Regions from separate parts of the Streptomyces sp. NPDC041129 genome, predicted to be linked through region 2. Evidence: riboswitches for the same ligand, from Rfam matches in the RefSeq annotation. Region 2 holds a riboswitch; the other holds the start of a gene.
What was found. A riboswitch is a leader RNA that binds a small molecule or an ion and turns the genes downstream of it on or off. The one in region 2 is predicted to bind glycine.
Positions count from the first base shown of each region.

Region 1: another riboswitch for glycine. It lies ahead of gcvT (glycine cleavage system aminomethyltransferase GcvT); the one in region 2 lies ahead of gcvP (aminomethyl-transferring glycine dehydrogenase).

Region 1 is NZ_JBVIYV010000009.1:48,998-55,989, forward strand. Features, by position in the region: gene ACZ6B1_RS25930 (FAD-dependent oxidoreductase) at 1-511, shown strand, start outside; gene ACZ6B1_RS25935 (antibiotic biosynthesis monooxygenase family protein) at 567-893, shown strand; gene ACZ6B1_RS25940 (L-serine ammonia-lyase) at 900-2,267, opposite strand; gene glyA (serine hydroxymethyltransferase) at 2,347-3,624, opposite strand; gene gcvH (glycine cleavage system protein GcvH) at 3,639-4,016, opposite strand; gene gcvT (glycine cleavage system aminomethyltransferase GcvT) at 4,133-5,260, opposite strand; glycine riboswitch at 5,304-5,417, opposite strand; glycine riboswitch at 5,418-5,515, opposite strand; gene ACZ6B1_RS25960 (AAA family ATPase) at 5,695-6,372, shown strand; gene ACZ6B1_RS25965 (enhanced serine sensitivity protein SseB) at 6,438-6,992, shown strand, end outside.
Region 2 is NZ_JBVIYV010000003.1:6,644-13,635, reverse strand. Features, by position in the region: gene gcvP (aminomethyl-transferring glycine dehydrogenase) at 1-2,308, opposite strand, end outside; glycine riboswitch at 2,483-2,577, opposite strand; gene ACZ6B1_RS12770 (PRC-barrel domain-containing protein) at 2,697-3,068, shown strand; partial or broken gene ACZ6B1_RS12765 (DNA polymerase IV) at 2,990-4,560, opposite strand; gene ACZ6B1_RS12760 (MerR family transcriptional regulator) at 4,638-5,321, opposite strand; gene ACZ6B1_RS12755 (bifunctional nuclease family protein) at 5,571-6,044, opposite strand; gene ftsR (transcriptional regulator FtsR) at 6,131-6,865, opposite strand; gene ACZ6B1_RS12745 (FHA domain-containing protein) at 6,907-6,992, opposite strand, start outside.

The sequences.
Region 1 (6,992 bases), on a different contig from region 2:
GACGAGCAAACCGGTCTCCGCCGTCCGGCTCACCCGCTGCGACACCTGGGCCCTCGGCGGCACGGCCGCGCTCGTCGGCGACTCCTGCCACGCCATGGCCCCCTTCATGGGACAGGGCATGAACTGCGCCTTCGAGGACGTCCGCACGCTCGTCGACTGCCTGGACCGGGAGGGGGACTGGGAGCGGGCGTTCACCGCGTACGAGCGGATCCGCAGAAGCGACGGCGACGCGATCGCGGACATCTCCTACCAGCACTACCGGACGATGTCCCGGCTGCCGGACCCCCGGCACGAGGCCGAGGAGGCCGTCGCCCGGCGGCTGGCCGCCCTGATGCCCGATCACTTCGTCCCGCTGTACGAGCGCTGCGCCTTCACCGAGGAGAGCTACAGCTCGGCGCTCGCCGAGGAGCGGCGACTGCGCGAGGTCGCCCGGCGCATCCTGCACCGCCACGGCCCCGCAGCCGCCGAGCTGCCCGATCCTCAACTGCGCGCGAGCGCCGCGTCCGCGTGACCGCGCCGCCCGCACCACATGTGTGCACACAAGAACCAACTGCCCGGAGGGCACAGTGATTCTGGTCGTCTTCAGGTCGCGTTTCTCCGAGAACGTCGACGACACCTACGGAACGACGGAGGACCATCTGGCCCGGAAGGTACGGGAGATGGCCGGTGACGATCTCGTGCGGCTCAAGAGCTACGAGGCGGAGGACGGCGAGCGCGTGGCGCTGGTGTGGTGGCGCGACCCGGAGACGCTGCGCAAGTGGCGCGAGGACCCCGAGCACCAGGATGCCCAGCGGCTCGGCCGCGACAAGTGGTACGACTTCTTCGAACTGACCATCACGGAGGTCGTGCGCACCAGCTCCAGCGAGGACCCCGGGGAGTACCCGGCTCCCTGAGCCCGCTCAGCACTCGATGATGTTCACCGCCAGCCCGCCCCGGGCCGTCTCCTTGTACTTGACCGACATGTCCGCGCCCGTGTCCTTCATCGTCTTGATGACCTTGTCCAGGGACACCTTGTGCGAGCCGTCGCCGCGCATCGCCATCTTCGCCGCGGTGACCGCCTTCACCGCGGCCATGCCGTTGCGCTCGATGCAGGGGATCTGGACCAGGCCGCCCACGGGATCGCAGGTCAGGCCGAGGTTGTGCTCCATGCCGATCTCGGCGGCGTTCTCCACCTGCTCGGGGCTGCCGCCGAGCACCTCGGCGAGCGCTCCCGCGGCCATGGAGCAGGCGGAGCCGACCTCGCCCTGGCAGCCGACCTCGGCGCCGGAGATGGAGGCGTTCTCCTTGAACAGCATGCCGATGGCGCCGGCGGCGAGGAGGAAGCGGACCACGCCGTCCTCGTCGGCGCCCGGCACGAAGTTGATGTAGTAGTGCAGGACCGCCGGGATGATGCCCGCCGCGCCGTTCGTCGGGGCGGTGACCACGCGGCCGCCGGCCGCGTTCTCCTCGTTCACCGCCATCGCGTAGAGCGTGATCCACTCCATCGCGTGCGCGAGCGGGTCGCCCTCGGCGCGCAGCTGGCGGGCCGAGACGGCCGCGCGGCGGCGCACCTTCAGGCCGCCGGGCAGGATGCCCTCCCGGGACATGCCCCGCTGGACGCACTCGCGCATGACCCGCCAGATCTCCAGCAGGCCCGCCCGGATCTCCTCCTCGGTGCGCCAGGCGCGCTCGTTCTCCAGCATCAGGGAGGAGATCGACAGACCCGTCTCCCGGGTCAGGCGCAGCAGCTCGTCACCGGTGCGGAAGGGGTACTTCAGTACCGTGTCGTCCAGCACGATGCGGTCCTCGCCGACCGCGTCCTCGTCCACGACGAAGCCGCCGCCGACCGAGTAGTACGTCTTGGAGAGCAGCTCCGTGCCGGCCGCGTCGTACGCCCAGACCGTCATGCCGTTGGCGTGGTAGGGCAGCGCCTTGCGGCGGTGCAGGACCAGGTCGTCGTCGAGGGAGAACGCGATCTCGTGCTCGCCGAGCAGCGAGATCCGGCCCGACTGCCTGATCCCCTCCACCCGGTCGTCGGCCGACTCGACGTCCACCGTGCGCGGCGAGGCGCCCTCCAGACCTAGCAGCACCGCCTTAGGGGTGCCGTGGCCGTGGCCGGTCGCGCCGAGCGAGCCGTACAGCTCGCAGCGCACCGCGGCGACGGAGCCCAGCAGGTCCTCGTTGCGCAGTCGGCGGGCGAACATGCGCGCCGCGCGCATCGGACCGACCGTGTGGGAGCTGGACGGGCCGATGCCGATCGAGAACAGGTCGAAGACCGAGATGGCCACGGAAACTCCTCAATACGGGGTGGTGCGGGTCAGGCACCGCGCACACGTTCCAGTGTGCGCGGTGCCCGGTGAAACGGACTTACTTGTTCAGACCCGGGTACAGCGGGTGCTTGTCGGCCAGGGCCTTCACCCGGGCCTTGAGCCCTTCCACGCCGGCGCCCTCGAAGGGGGCGGGCGCCTTCAGGGCCTCGGCGATCACGTCGGCGACCTCGGCGAAGTCCTCGGCCGTGAAGCCCCGGGTGGCCAGGGCCGGCGTACCGATGCGCAGGCCCGAGGTCACCATAGGGGGACGCGGGTCGTTCGGGACGGCGTTGCGGTTGACCGTGATGCCGACCTCGTGGAGGCGGTCCTCGGCCTGCTGCCCGTCCAGCTCGGACTCACGCAGGTCCACCAGGATCAGGTGCACGTCCGTACCGCCGGACAGCACGTTGACCCCGGCCTCGCGGGCGTCGGCGGCGGTCAGCCGCTCGGCGAGGATGCGGGCACCCTCCACCGTACGCCGCTGGCGCTCCTTGAACTCCTCCGAGGCGGCGACCTTGAAGGAGACCGCCTTGGCCGCGATCACGTGCTCCAGGGGACCGCCCTGGAAGCCCGGGAAGACGGACGAGTTCAGCTTCTTCGCGAAGTCCTTCTTCGCCAGGATGATGCCGCCGCGCGGGCCGCCGAGGGTCTTGTGGGTCGTGGAGGTGACCACGTCCGCGTACTCGACCGGGTTCGGGTGCAGACCCGCCGCGACCAGGCCCGCGAAGTGCGCCATGTCGACCCACAGGTACGCCTCGACCTCGTCGGCGATCCGGCGGAACTCGGCGAAGTCGAGCTGACGCGGGTACGCCGACCAGCCGGCGATGATCACCTTCGGACGGTGCTCCTTGGCCAGCCGCTCGACCTCGGCCATGTCGACCAGGCCCGCCTCGTCGACGTGGTATGCGACCACGTTGAACTGCTTGCCGGAGAAGTTCAGCCGCATCCCGTGGGTGAGGTGGCCGCCGTGCGCCAGGTCCAGGCCGAGGATGGTGTCCCCGGGCTGGGCGAGGGCGAACAGCGCCGCCTGGTTCGCGGAGGCGCCGGAGTGGGGCTGGACGTTGGCGTACTCGGCGCCGAACAGCTCCTTGATCCGGTCGATGGCGATCTGCTCGGCGACGTCGACGTGCTCGCAGCCGCCGTAGTAGCGGCGGCCCGGGTAGCCCTCCGCGTACTTGTTGGTCAGCACCGAGCCCTGGGCCTCCATCACCGCGAGCGGCGCGAAGTTCTCCGAGGCGATCATCTCCAGCGTCGACTGCTGGCGGTTCAGCTCGGCGTCGACCGCGGCGGCGATCTCCGGGTCCAGCTCGTGCAGGGACGTGTTCAGGACAGTCATACGGCTACGACTCCTCAGCCGGCGTTCTGGGCGGTGTACTCGTCGGCGGAGAGCAGGTCGCCCGGCTCCTCGGTGACGCGCACCTTGAACAGCCAGCCGCCCTCGAAGGGGGCCGAGTTCACCAGCGACGGGTCGTTGACGACGTCCTCGTTGACCTCGGTGATCTCACCGGTGACCGGGGAGTACAGGTCCGAGACCGACTTGGTCGACTCCAGCTCGCCGCAGGTCTCACCCGCGGACACCGTGGAACCGACCTCGGGGAGCTGGGCGTAGACCACATCGCCGAGCGCATTGGCCGCGAACTCGGTGATGCCGACCGTCGAGACGCCGTCCTCGGCGGCCGACAGCCACTCGTGCTCCTTGCTGTAGCGCAGCTGCTGGGGGTTGCTCATGGCCTGAATTCTCCTGTACGCGCGGGAGTGCTGATGAATGGGGGACTGCTGGACCTGCTGCTGAGCAGCGGGGATGTGCGCAGGGTCACGTCCAGTGGACGGACCGCGCCCAGTGTCTACTTCTGGCGCTTGTAGAAGGGGAGCGCCACGACCTCGTACGGCTCGTGGCTGCCCCGGATGTCCACGCCGACACCCTCGGCGCCCGGCGCCGAGTGCGCCGCGTCGACGTACGCCATCGCGATCGGCTTGCCCAGGGTGGGGGAGGGGGCGCCGGAGGTGACCTCGCCGATCACCGTGCCGCCCGCGACGACGGGGTACCCGGCTCGCGGCACCCGGCGGCCCTCGGCGACCAGGCCGACGAGCACGCGCGGCGGGTTCTGCTCGGCCCGGGCGGCGGCCCCGGCCAGCGCCTCGCGGCCCACGAAGTCGCCCTCCTTCTCGAACTTCACCACCCGGCCGAGCCCGGCGTCGAAGGGGGTCAGGGAGGTGGTCAGCTCGTGCCCGTACAGCGGCATGCCCGCCTCGAGGCGCAGGGTGTCCCGGCACGACAGGCCGCACGGCACCAGACCGGCGCCCTCGCCCGCCTTGGTCAGCGCCTGCCACAGCTCCACCGCGTGCTCCGGCTTCACGAACAGCTCGAAGCCGTCCTCGCCGGTGTAGCCCGTGCGCGCGATCAGCGCGGGGACGCCGGCGACGGTGCCGGGCAGGCCCGCGTAGTACTTCAGGCCGTCCAGGTCGGCGTCGGTCAGCGACTTCAGGATGCCGGGGGACTCGGGGCCCTGGACCGCGATCAGCGCGTAGGCGTCCCGGTCGTCGCGCACCTCGGCGTCGAAGCCCGCGGCACGCTCGGTCAGCGCGTCCAGCACCACCTGGGCGTTGGAGGCGTTGGCGACGACCATGTACTCGTGTTCGGCCAGCCGGTAGACGATCAGGTCGTCCAGGATGCCGCCGTCGGCCTGGCAGATCATGGTGTAGCGGGCGCGGCCGACACCGACGGACGCGATGTTGCCCACCAGGGCGTAGTTCAGCAGGTCGGCCGCCTGCGGCCCGGTCACGGTGATCTCGCCCATGTGCGAGAGGTCGAAGAGACCGGCCTTCGTCCGCACCGCGAGGTGCTCGTCGCGCTCGGACGCGTAGCGCAGCGGCATGTCCCAGCCGGCGAAGTCGGTCATCGTCGCGCCGAGCGAGCGGTGCAGGGCGTCGAGCGCGGTACGGCGCGGTCCAGTGGGTTCGGTACTGCTCATCGGTCGGTCGTCTCCCAGGGCAGGCATGACAGGCGAGGATCGTTCCTCCCCATCTGTCATCGGAACCTGAGAGGTTCGCCATGATCCTCGCGAGGAGTGGTCACGGCTTGCACCTTGGGTGGAGCCACTGTCGCAGCGGCCCGCTTTTCAGATGTGCCTCGCCCGCGCGGTAACGGGGCCTGAGAGATTCAAGGGAGGGACTTGCTCCTTCGGCGTCCCAGCTGAGCTGGCTGGGAACTCTCCCGCGCGGATTCAAGCGGCCGGTATGCAGTTGGCGGGCACATCATTGCACGCCGCGCCCCGGCCCGTCAGGGCCCGCATCTGTAACCGAGCTGTGGCAGTACGCGCACCCAACCGCTGGACCAGCGCATTACCTTCTCTTTACATTCAATGGGCAAAGGGTGTTCCGAGCCCACAAGGGGAGGACGATGACGGTGAACAGGACCACGGCCTACGCCGCCACCACCGGTCTCGCGGTGCCGAAGCAGCCCTCCGCCCCGGCCCGCGAGCGCTGCGCCGGACGTCCCGCCCCGGTCGTCCGCGACCTGCGCGAGCGCGCCGGGCGCAGCCCGCACGACCTGCTCTTCGGCCCCCGCGACCTGGTGGTGATCACCGGGCTGCCCGGCAGCGGCAAGTCCACCCTGATGCACCGCGCGGTCCCCGGTCACCGCGTCGACTCCCAGGACGCCCGCGACCGCTGGGACGCCCGGATGCCGCGCTTCCTCCCCTACGCGCTCTACCGCCCCCTGGTCCGGCTCGCCCACTACGCCGGACTGCGCCGCGCCCTCGGCACCGGCGAGGGGGTCGTCGTGCACGACTGCGGCACCCAGGCCTGGGTGCGCGGCTGGCTGGTCCGCGCGGCCCGGCGCCGCGGCGGCACCCTGCACCTGCTCCTGCTCGACGTCACCGCGGAGACCGCCCGCGCGGGCCAGCGCGAGCGCGGCCGCGGGGTCTCCCGATACGCCTTCCGCCGCCACCGCCGTACGGCGGCCCGTCTGCTGCGCGCGGTGGAGCGGGGAGAACTGCCCGCGGGCTGCGGCTCGGCGGTGCTGCTGGACCGGGACGCCGCGGACGTGCTGCGCCGCATCGGCTTCGCGGGCCGATCCGGCTGAGCGCCGTCCCGGGCACCCGCTAGCCTTTCGGACCACAGCAGTGGTTCCCAGCAGGCGGCAGGCAGATGGACTTCTCGGCGGCGGACCTTCCCGCGGACTATCCGGCACAGACGCACCCCCACCCGCACGGCGGTTGGCCCGGCAACGAACTGGAGGAGGTGCTCTCGGCCTCCCTCGGCGTACCCGGCGCGGGCGGCCGGATCGCCGAGGTGCTGGGCCGCAGCCTGCTGTGGATCCCGCTGCCCAACGGCGGCGGCCCGCACAGCGGTCCCCTGGACCTGCCCACGACGGAGATCGAGGGCCAGGTGTACGTCCCGGTCTTCAGCTCCGAGGAGCAGCTCCGGCTGGCCGCCGGCTCCCACATGTCGTACACCGTCGCCCCGGCGGTGGAGTTCGCCCGCGGCCTGCCCCCGCAGGCCGGCATCCTCGTGAACCCCGACGGGGTGGTCGGCCTGCCGTTGCCGCCCGGGGCGGTGGCCGAACTCTGCCGGACCGGCCACACCCCGCTGGACGGCCCCGCCACCGGTGGCCGGGTCCGTCTCTTCGAACCGGACTGGCAGGACGACCCGGTCGACTTCCTCTCCGCCGCCTCCGCCGAGTTCGCCGGCACCGGAGTGGTG
Region 2 (6,992 bases):
ACGCCCACGAGATCGGCAGGATGCCCGCGCTGCCCCACGGAGCGGCGGAGATCGGGCCCACGCCGGTCTCCGGGCCGGCCGCCGGCTGCAGCGGGTGGTTCGGCAGGTACGGCGCCAGGTGCGAGCGGACGGCCACCGGGCCGACGCCGGGACCGCCGCCGCCGTGCGGGATGCAGAAGGTCTTGTGCAGGTTCAGGTGCGAGACGTCGCCGCCGAAGTGGCCCGGCTTGGCGAGGCCGACCAGGGCGTTGAGGTTGGCACCGTCGACGTACACCTGGCCGCCGGCGTCGTGCACCTGGGCGCAGATGTCGGCGACGTGCTCCTCGAACACACCGTGCGTCGAAGGGTAGGTGATCATCAGCACGGCCAGCTCGTCGCGGTGCTGCTCGATCTTCGCCCGCAGGTCGGCGACGTCGATCTCACCGTCCTCGGCGGTCTTGACGACGACGACCTTCATGCCGGCCATCACGGCGCTGGCCGCGTTGGTGCCGTGCGCGGAGGAGGGGATGAGGCAGACGGTGCGCTGCTCGTCACCGTTGGCGCGGTGGTAGCCGCGTACGGCCAGCAGACCGGCCAGCTCGCCCTGCGAACCGGCGTTCGGCTGCAGCGAGACCTTGTCGTACCCGGTGACCTCGGCGAGACGGTCCTCCAGCTCGTGGATGAGCGTGAGGTAGCCCTCGGCCTGCTCGGCGGGCGCGAAGGGGTGCACCTGGCCGAACTCGGGCCAGGTGACCGGCTCCATCTCGGTGGTCGCGTTGAGCTTCATGGTGCAGGAGCCCAGCGGGATCATGCCGCGGTCGAGCGCGTAGTCGCGGTCGGCGAGCCGGCGCAGGTAGCGCAGCATCGCGGTCTCGGAGCGGTGCTCGTGGAAGACCGGGTGGGTGAGGTAGTCGTCGGTGCGCAGCAGGGCCTCGGGGAGGGCCTCGCCGGCCGCCGCGTCCAGCGCCTCGATGTCGCCGTCGACGCCGAAGGCGGCGAAGACGGTCTCCAGCTGAGCCCGGTTGGTGGTCTCGTCGCAGGCCAGGGAGACCAGGTCGGCGTCGACGAGACGCAGGTTGACGCCGCCCGCCCGGGCGGCGGCCGTGACCTCGGCGGCCCTGCCGGGCACGCGCGCGGTGAGGGTGTCGAAGTAGGCACCGTGCACGATCTCGACGCCGCCCGCCTTCAGGCCCTCGGCGAGGATCGTGGCGTAGCGGTGGGTGCGGCGGGCGATGGTCCGCAGTCCCTCGGGGCCGTGGTAGACGGCGTACATGCCGGCCATCACGGCGAGCAGCACCTGGGCGGTGCAGATGTTGCTGGTGGCCTTCTCGCGGCGGATGTGCTGCTCGCGGGTCTGCAGCGCCAGGCGGTAGGCCTTGTGCCCGTCGGCGTCGACGGACACGCCGACGAGACGGCCGGGCAGGCTGCGCGCGAACTTCTCGTGCACCGCCATGTAGCCCGCGTGCGGCCCGCCGAAGCCCATCGGCACGCCGAAGCGCTGGGTGGTGCCGACGGCGATGTCCGCGCCCAGCTCGCCCGGCGAGGTCAGCAGGGTGAGCGCGAGCAGGTCGGCCGCGACGGTGACGAGGGCGCCCAGCTCGTGCGCCTGGTCGATGAGCGGCTTGATGTCGCGGACGGCACCGGAGGCGCCCGGGTACTGGACCAGCACGCCGTTGATCTCGCGCTCGGCGATCTCCGCCGGGATGCCCTCGGAGAGGTCTGCGACGACGACCTCGACGCCGGTCGGCTCGGCTCGCGTCTCGATGACGGCGACGGTCTGCGGCAGGGCGTCCGCGTCGATCAGGAACAGGCCCTTCTTGTTCCGGCCCATGCGCCGGGACAGCGCCATGGCCTCGGCGGCGGCCGTGCCCTCGTCGAGCAGGGAGGCGCCGGACGTCGGCAGCCCGGTGAGCTCGGCGACCATCGTCTGGAAGTTCAGCAGGGCCTCGAGCCGGCCCTGGGAGATCTCCGGCTGGTACGGCGTGTAGGCCGTGTACCAGGCCGGGTTCTCCATGACGTTGCGCAGGACGACCGGCGGGGTGAAGGTGCCGTAGTAGCCGAGGCCGATCATGGAGCCGAGGACCTGGTTGCGGTCGGCGAGCGAACGCAGCTCGGCGAGCACCTCGGCCTCGGTGCGGGCGCCCGGCAGGTCCAGGGCGTCGGCGTTCTTGATCACATCCGGGACGGCGGCGGCGGTCAGCTCGTCGAGCGAGCCGTAGCCGACGTGCGCGAGCATCTTGGCCCGCGCCTCGTGGTCGGGCCCGATGTGGCGCTGTTCGAAGGGGATGCCCGCTTCGAGCTCGGAGAGCGGGGTGCGATGGGCGGTCATTGCGGAGGCCTCCTGGTCTGACGCGACCTTCGAGGGGCACCCCGGTACGGATACCCCGACGGCCTCCCCCTCTGTCATCTCGACCTGAGAGCTTCACCGGCGGCCCGGGGGCGCCGGCTTTCACCGTCGGTGAGGGCGGACGCCGTCGACATCCGCCCTGCTTTCCAGAGTGACCTCGTCCGTGCGGTACGTGAGCCTGAGAGATTCCGGGGAGGATTTGCTCCTTCGGCGCCTCCGAGGTGATCGGAGGACTCTCCCGCACGGGGTCAGCAGCCGCTGTCAGCGTACCAGCGAGGTCAACGCCCGGGCCTTCGAGTGGCCGCCTCCCTGATTGTGCTCTTTCGTAGTGCTTACGGATGAGTTGCGACCAAGTGGAGGGAGAGGGACCGTGCAGACCGACATCGATCCGCGCAACCTGATCGGCCGCAAGGCGTTCGACCGCACCGGCACCAAGATCGGCACCATCGACGAGGTGTACCTCGACGACGCCACCGGCGTACCGGAGTGGGCGGCCATACGCACCGGTCTGTTCTCCCGGGACGCCTTCGTCCCCCTGGAACCCAGCGAGATCGTCGAGGGCGCCCTGCGGGTTCCCTTCGACCGTGCGCTCATCAAGGACGCACCCGACTTCGGCGTGGGCCGCCACCTCTCCCCCGAACAGGAACTCCAGCTCTACCACCACTACGGCCTGGACGTGGCGGCGCCCTCCCCGCTCGCGGACCACGACTTCGGCAAGCTGGCGGGCACCGAGGAACCCTGAGCCCACGCCGCCGGCGGCCCCACCGGGGGCGGGGGGCCACGCCGGTGACCACGGCGGAGCCCGCACCTCACGGGCCGCAGCCGCCCTACAGATCGGCGTCGAGAGCACCCGACAGGCGCGGCGGCGGATCCGCGTCCGACATCCGTGGCTGCGGATCCGTGCCCAGCACCAGCGGGAGCGGATCCGCCGGCACCAGCGCGGGATCCTCGACGCCGAACGTCCGCACCCGCCCCGGCTCCGACTGAGGCGTCTCGAAGCGCACGGTCACCCGGCCCAGACCACTGCCCTGCACCCAGCCGTGGCCCAGCTCGGAGTGCCGCACGTCCTGCCCGGCACGCCACCGCCGCTCGACGGGCTCCGGCCGCTCCGGCACGGTCTCGGCCACGGCCTCCTCCGGCGCCTGTGCCGCCGGCGAGGGCTGCGCCGCCTGGGCGAACAGGTCCTCCTGGGTGTAGTCGGCGAGCCCGGTGACGCCCACACCGAGCAGCCGCACCCCGCCCGTGGTGTCCACGGAGTCCAGCAGCCGCTCGGCCGCCTCCCGGATCACCGAGGGGTCGTCCGTGGGCCCTCTGAGCGTCTCGGACCGGGTCAGTGTCGAGAAGTCGTACCGGCGGACCTTCAGTACGATCGTCCGCCCCGACAGCCCGGCCCCGCGCAGCCGGCCCACGCACCGGTCGGCGAGCCGCCGCACCTCGAGACCGACCCGCAGCCGGTCGTGGATGTCCACGTCGTAGGTGTCCTCGACCGACACCGACTTGGCCTCCCGCTCGGCGACCACGGGCCGGTCGTCGCGGGCCAGCGCCATCGCGTACAGCGCGTGCCCGTGCGCCTTGCCGAGCAGCCGTACGAGCTCGTCCTCGCCCGCCTCGGCCAGCTCCTCGACCGTGGTGATCCCGGCCCGCCGCAGATGGTCCCCGGTCGCCGGCCCCACCCCGGGCAGGGTCCGCACCGGCATCGGCCCGAGCAGCGCCCGCTCGGTGCCGGGTTCGACGAGGACCAGTCCGTCGGGTTTGGCCTCCTCCGAGGCGATCTTCGCGAGCATCTTGGAGGCGGCGAGTCCCACCGACCCCGTGAGCCCGGTGACCGCCCGTATGTCGGTGCGCAGCTTCGTTGCCACCCGGCGCGCGGAGTCCGCGTCCCAGGCCGCCTGCCGGGCCTCGAGGTCGACGAACGCCTCGTCCAGGCTCAGCGGCTCCACCAGCGGCGACAGCTCCCGCAGCAGCGCCATCACCTGCTCGCTCACGGACCGGTAGAGACTGAAGCGGGGCACCAGGTACGCGGCGTTCGGCGCCAGCCGGCGCGCCTGGGCCATCGGCATCGCCGAGTGCACCCCGAACACCCGCGCCTCGTACGACGCGGTGGCCACCACACCCCGCGGTCCGAGTCCGCCCACGATCACGGCCTTGCCCCGCAGGCTCGGCTTGGATGCCTGCTCCACCGAGGCGTAGAAGGCATCCATGTCGAGATGCAGGATCGTGGGCGCGTTTCTCACACCTCCGATGCTGCACCACACCACTGACAACGCGGGCGCACGGCCCGTGGGGTGCGGTGGGGCTCGGTGGGACGTCCTCAGACGGCCCGGTTGCGCCGCCGCGCCAGTTCGTCCGCCGGGTTGTGCCCGACCAGGGTCTCCCCCGTGTCGACACGCTCGCCGTGCAGTTGGGAGAGCGCGCTCTCCACATCCCGCCAGACCACGCCGACGGCGATCCCGAAGACGCCCTGGCCGCCCTGGAGCAGGGCGTGCACCTCGTCCGGCGAGGTGCACTCGTACACCGTGGCACCGTCGCTCATGAGGGTCATGCGCTCCAGGTCCCGGAAACCGCGTTCCCGGAGGTGCTGCACGGCCGTGCGGATGTTCTGCAGCGAGACCCCGGTGTCCAGGAACCGCTTGACGATCTTGAGGACGACCACGTCCCGGAAGCTGTAGAGGCGCTGGGTGCCCGATCCGTGGGCGGGCCGCACACTCGGCTCGACCAGTCCCGTACGGGCCCAGTAGTCCAGTTGCCGGTAGGTGATGCCGGCGGCCGCGCAGGCCGTGGGACCCCGGTAGCCGATCTCCTCGGACGCCATGGACGCCACCCCTCCGCCGTTCGGCACCGCCGTCGGCCGCTGTGGGGCGTGGTCGACCGCGCCGCCGGGATATGCGTACTGCCCGCTGGAACGTGGCTGGGAACTCGGGGGAGGGCACGGACCGCTCTCCCCGAAACCGCGTCCGGGGGCACCCCCAGCCGTACCGTCGCCGCTCGTTCTCACGCCGACCTCCGTCCTTGAACTGCCTTCTCGACGGTAGGCAGTCACCAGGGGTGCGTCAACGATCGCCACACTCGCCACGCCGGGTGATAATCACCCTAAGAGTGGTTTCTCGTGCCCCACCGCGGGGAAAGGCTAGCCGAATGCTCTCGCGGAAGACCGCATGACGCTCTGGATGGCCGGAGGCAATTGCCACGCCACACGGCAACGGGCCCGCAGGTCACCGCCCCCGGGCCGTCGGGGCGCCATACCTCACTGGCTGCTGGTGCCGAAGTCCTCCGGCGAGATCTGGTCGAGGAACTCGCGGAACTTCTCCACCTCGTCCTCCTGCTCGTCCGGGATCGCGATGCCGGCGTCGTCCAGCACCGTGTCACTGCCGTAGATCGGCGTCCCGGTACGCAGGGCCAGCGCTATGGCGTCGGAGGGACGCGCGCTCACCTCGACCCCACTGGCGAAGACCAGCTCCGCGTAGAAGACGCCCTCACGTAGATCCGTGATGCGCACTTCGGTCAGCTCCTGGCCGACGGCCTCCAGCACGTCCTTGAACAGGTCGTGGGTCAGCGGTCGCGCGGGGGCCATGCCCTGCTGGGCGAAGGCGATGGCCGTCGCCTCCCCCGGCCCGATCCAGATGGGGAGGTAGCGGTCGCCCCCCACTTCGCGCAGGAGCACGATCGGTTGGTTGGAGGGCATTTCGACCCGGACACCTACGACATCGAGCTCGTTCACACAGCAACCCTAGGCCGTGCTCGGGACCTTTGGGTAGTCGGGCCGGGAACAGGTGCCCGATCCGGCCGCCCGGGACACCCCGCCGTTCAGGGCAGGCGTACGCCCAGAGCGGTCTGCACCAGTGCCGCGTGCAGCCGTGTCGTGAGCGCCGCCAGCTCCTTGGCCCGGGCCTCGGCGTGGGCCCTGGTCTGCGGGTTGCGGTGGCGCTTCAGGGGGGCCACGACCTGGTCCACCAGGCCCGCCTCCCGATCGGCGGCGGCCTTCATCACGCGCAGATGGCGCGGCTCGATCCCGAACCGGCCCAGCTCGGCGATGAGCGAGGCCACGGTGACGGCCGCCGCGTCGTACACACCGTCCTCCAGTGGAGCGATGAGCCCGTACGACTGCCATTCCGCGAGTTCGTCCGCGCCGATGTCCGCCGCCGCCAGCAGCTCGGCCCGCCCGATCCGGGCCACCGTGGGCCGCTCGGGCGGCTCCGGCGGCTCGTCCCCGGTGCGCTGGCGCCCCACCAAGGGCAACTGCACGGCCTCACCGCGCTCCATGGCGTCCAGGTGCTCGCGGATCACCTTGAGCGGCAGGTAGTGGTCCCGCTGCATCCTCAGGACGTGCGCGAGGCGGTCGACGTCCCCGGGGCCGAACTTGCGGTAGCCCGACGGAGTCCGCTGCGGCTCGATGAGCCCCTCGGACTCCAGGAAGCGGATCTTGGAGATGGTCACTTCGGGGAACTCGTCACGCAGCGCGTTCAGCACCGTGCCGATGCTCATCAGTCCGCCCGCGGCGGCGGTACCGCTTCGGGCACCGCCGCTCGGTGTGTGCAGCATGGACCTTCCCTGGGGTTCCCCCCGGACGGAGTCCAGGGGGGTCAGATGCCCTGCCGGCTCGCGTAGAAGACCAGCCGGTACTTGCCGATCTGCACCTCGTCACCGTTCGACAGAGGCACCTGGTCGA